Regions from separate parts of the Cutibacterium sp. KB22876 genome, predicted to be linked through region 2. Evidence: riboswitches for the same ligand, from Rfam matches in the RefSeq annotation. Region 2 holds a riboswitch; the other holds the start of a gene.

Region 1 (2,197 bases), 1.1 Mb from region 2:
GGGTGGTGTCCCGGTGGATCTCCTCAAGCTCTACGAGATGCTGCGCGAGCGCACCGGGATGGGGTGTGCCAAGCTCGTCCACGGGGTGTGTGAGGGATGTGGCATTGCTGCGAATCCGGCTGACCTGCGCACCTATGTCGCAGCCGCCGAGGACGACGTCGTGCGTTGCGAGGAGTGCGACCGGATTCTGGTGCGCACCGAGGAGTCTCTTTGAGAATTGCGCCGTTGCCCGTGTGGCGACGATGCGGCAATGACCGTAGAATCGACGGCGGACGAGCCATCCGGGTGATCGCGGCAGTCTTGAGCTGTCGAGGAAAGTCCGGGCTCCACAGAGCAGGGTGGTGGGTAACGCCCACCCGGGGTGACCCGCGGGACAGTGCCACAGAAAACAAACTGCCGGCTTTCGGGCCGGTGAGGGTGAAACGGCGGGGTAAGGGCCCACCGCGTCATCGGTGACGGTGACGGCACGGCAAACCCCACTCGGAGCAAGGCCAAGAAGACCACGAGGTCGCGGACGTGTTCGAGGGCTGCTCGCCTGAGCGTCCGGGTAGGCTGCGCAGCCGAAAGGCTGGAGGATGCCAGTAATGGCGTTCACAGATGGATGATCACCGGCCCTGAGGGGCCACAGAACCCGGCTTACAGGATGGCTCGTCCCTTCTATCATCGGGTCCATGAAGTTCGGAATTCGTACTCCCAGCCTGTCCAGAACCATCTCGGCCAGGACGCGTGGTCGAGTCACGAGGACTGTCAAGCGCACCCTCATTCCCGGTTATGGCCGTAAGGGAATGGGTTGGCTGCGAGATCCACGTCGAGCCGCCTACAACAAGGTTTACCGGAAGACGACGATGCGTTTCGGTGACCTGTTCAAGTGAGGTAACCCCTTGGAGGAGGGCATACGAAGGGGATGCTAACATGCTCACGTCAGGTTGCTGGTGGCCCCACCAGCGCTGGAATCCGGTGAGAAGCCGGAGCTGACGCGCAGCGGTATGACTGATCTGCCCCGGCGAACGCCACTGGTGCCATGAGCACTGGGAAGGAGCCGGGAACGGAGACGAGGTCGAGCCCGAAGACCACCTGACGCCGTCCTGTCGGTACCCGGTCGCGCACGCCGAACACAGAAAGCTGGCTTACTCATGCCCGTCACCCCGTCATCCCTTCGCCGCGTCCTCGTGGCATCAATGCTTCCCGCCGTCCTGCTCGCCGGCTGTGCCGGTGCCCCCAAGGACTCCGCGTCATCGTCGTCTTCCTCGGTCTCAGCGTCGGCTTCTGGTCCGATCACCATCACCAACTGCGGACAGCAGGTCACCCTCGACAAGCCCGCCACGAGGGCAGTGACCCTCAATCAGGGAGCCACTGAGGACGTGCTGGCCATCGGCGGGGAGTCCAAACTCGTCGGCACCGCCTACCTTGACAGTGAGATCCCGGCGAAGTGGAAGAAGGCCTATGACTCGGTCAAGGTGCTCTCCAAGGAGTACCCGTCCAAGGAGACCTTCCTGGCCGCCAAGCCTGATCTGGCGCTGTCCTCGTATTCCAGCGCTTTTACGGACAAGGCCATCGGCACGCGTGATGAGCTGAAGAAACAGGGAATTGCCACCTACATCAGCCCCTTCGGCTGCCCCAAGGGCACGCCCTCGGCCGAAACCACCTGGGAAAACGTCTGGAAGGAAATGACCGAGGTGGGGACTCTCATCGGCGTCAAGGATGCGGCTGACAAGGCCATTTCCAAGCAGCGAGATGCCCTCAAGGAGGTCACCGGGAACAAGCACGGCACCGGGACGTCGATCGTCTGGTTCGACTCGGGAGACAAGACTCCGTTCATTGGCGCCGGACATGGCGGACCCCAGCTCCTCATGGACGCTGTCGGTGCCAAGAACCTCTTTGCCCATCTCGACGGCGGTTGGGCAGACGGCTCCTGGGAGAAGATTGTCGCATCCAACCCTGAGGTCATCGTGGTCGCCGATGCCAGTTGGTCCACGGCGACGTCGAAGATCGACTATATGAGGAAGGACCCCGTCCTCAGCCAGATGAAGGCCGTCAAGGAGAACAAATTCGTCACCGTGCCGTTCTCCCAGAGCACCCCTGGTGCCGAACTCGTGGACGGTGCGAAGACCCTCAATGACGGTCTGGCGAAGATCACCGGCAAGTGAGTCGTCAGCGTAGTTGGCTGATCACCGGCATCCTCGCGATGGCCTTGGTC
Region 2 (2,197 bases):
GCACCGACGGTTGGGGCGGTGACTTCGACGGACGTGTTCGCCTGCCGTTGGAGGTCGCGAAGGCTGTGCGTGGGGCCATTCCTGAAGACATGCCCTTGCTGGCGCGCCTGTCGGTCACTGACTGGCGGGACGACGGCTGGCAGGTGAAGGACTCCGTCGAACTGTCGCGGCGCTTCGCGAAAGCCGGGGTCGATCTGCTCGACGCCTCCTCAGGAGGCAATTCGTCGGCCCCCATCCCCGTCGCCCCGGCCTACCAGGCTGACCTGGCGGCTCGGGTGCGCGCCGAGGCGGATATTCCCACAGCCACCGTCGGCATGATCTGGACCCCACAGCTGGCCGAGGAGCTGCTCCAGAAGGGCAGTGCCGACGCCATCATGATCGGACGGGCAGCTCTGCGGGACACCAACTGGCCATTGCGCGCCGCCCACGAGTTGGGAGTTCCCAACGAGGACGCCCCGTGGCATCCGGCGAGATTCCGGGGAGCGTGGCGCTGAGGACGTCGGGAGTTTCAGCGTTTCTGACGCTCGACGAAGCCCGGTGACGGCGGCGTGTTCGGTGTCATGAATCCGCCGGCCGTCAGGGGGCCGTCATGGTGTGCGTCCGTGAGACGTCCAACACGCTCAATGCCCCTACATCTTGTGTTGACTCTTATTGATCAGCGTTCATATAGTGGCGAGTGCACGTGGTTCCCGTGTTCGCACGGGCCAAGAGGGAATCCGGTGAGAATCCGGAGCTGCCCCGCAGCGGTGTACGAGAACGACCGCCGTCATCATGCACTGTGCTTCGGCATGGGAAGCGACGGCCAGTAGGCAACAAGTGCTCGTGAGTCCGAAGACCTGCCAGGTGTGGTCCCGCAACCGCGGGGCCCGGTTCGCGATCTCGCGGGAAGTGTCGCAGCGTTCATGGGGACCAGTGTCCCCGCCGCATTCCGCCCGGTCGCGTGCCTACGGCATCGCACGGAGGAATTGCAATGAGCGCCGACCCCATCTCGACCATCCGCGTCCGCAAGCGCGACGGATCCCTGGCCCCCTACGACGGCAACGAAGTCGCTGCATCCATCATTGACTCAGCCCGTGGGCTCGACGACGCCGTTGCCCGGGCAACCCTGCTGCAGGCCGAGGTGGAGATCACCCTGTTCGACGGGATCACCACCGACGCCCTGGACGAGGCCGTCATCCAGGTGGCTCTGGGCAATGCCAAGGACGACCCCGCCTTCGACACCATTGCTAGCCGAATCGCCGTCAAGAAGCTGTACAAGGAGGTGTTCGGCGACACCCACGACGGTCTCGGTGACGCCGGCCCCGAGCGGGTGCGAGACCTCCATCATGCCTGCTTCCCGCGCACGATCGACAAACTCGTCGCCGACGGCCACCTCGACGAGCGACTGGGGCGGCTCTTCGACCTCGACGCCCTCGCCACGGCCCTTGATCCCATCCGTGACGACCTCATCGGCTTCACCGGCGTGCGCACCATGGTCAACCGTTACCTGTTGCGTACCCCCGACCAGCGAGCGTTGGAAGTACCGCAGTACTTCTGGATGCGCGTGGCGATGGGGCTCAGCCTCACCGAGGACGATCCCACCTCCTCTGCCCTCGCCCTCTACGACTCGATGAGTAACCTGCGTCATCTCGCGGCTGGATCCACCCTTGTCAACGCGGGCACCCCGGCTGGTCAGCTGTCCAACTGCTTCGTCATGCGCACCGAGGACGATTTGGAGCACATCGCCCGGACGATCCGTGACGTCATGTGGATCACCAAGGGCACCGGCGGCATCGGGCTGTCGATGTCCGACCTGCGCTGCGAGGGGTCACCTATTCGCTCCGACAACACTGCGTCGACCGGTCCGATCCCCTTCATGCACACCATCGACTCGACGCTGCGGGCCGTCTCCCGCGGAGGCAAAAAGCTCGGCGCACTGTGCTTCTACATGGAGAACTGGCACATGGACTTCCCGCAGTTCCTCGATCTGCGGCAGAACTCCGGTGACCCGTACCGGCGGACCCGCACCGCCGACACCGCGGTGTGGATCTCCGACGAGTTCATGAAACGCGTCGCCAAGGACGAGGACTGGTACCTCTTCGACCCCGCCGAGACCCCCGATCTCACCGAGCTCACCGGGTCGGCCTTCTCGAAGCGTTACGCCCACTACATCGCCGAGGCCGAGGCCGGCCACATCAAGCGTTTCCACCGCACCACG

The links. A riboswitch is a leader RNA that binds a small molecule or an ion and turns the genes downstream of it on or off. The one in region 2 is predicted to bind cobalamin.
Region 1: another riboswitch for cobalamin. It lies ahead of AC6I1W_RS06160 (ABC transporter substrate-binding protein); the one in region 2 lies ahead of AC6I1W_RS01105 (ribonucleoside-diphosphate reductase subunit alpha).

Annotation. Positions count from the first base shown of each region.
Region 1 covers NZ_AP040858.1:1,366,642-1,368,838, forward strand. Annotated here, with positions in the region: gene AC6I1W_RS06145 (zinc ribbon domain-containing protein) at 1-214, shown strand, start outside; RNA gene rnpB (RNase P RNA component class A) at 274-655, shown strand; gene AC6I1W_RS06155 (hypothetical protein) at 672-872, shown strand; cobalamin riboswitch at 907-1,092, shown strand; gene AC6I1W_RS06160 (ABC transporter substrate-binding protein) at 1,134-2,147, shown strand; gene AC6I1W_RS06165 (FecCD family ABC transporter permease) at 2,144-2,197, shown strand, end outside.
Region 2 covers NZ_AP040858.1:238,432-240,628, forward strand. Annotated here, with positions in the region: gene AC6I1W_RS01100 (NADH:flavin oxidoreductase/NADH oxidase) at 1-494, shown strand, start outside; cobalamin riboswitch at 667-858, shown strand; gene AC6I1W_RS01105 (ribonucleoside-diphosphate reductase subunit alpha) at 971-2,197, shown strand, end outside.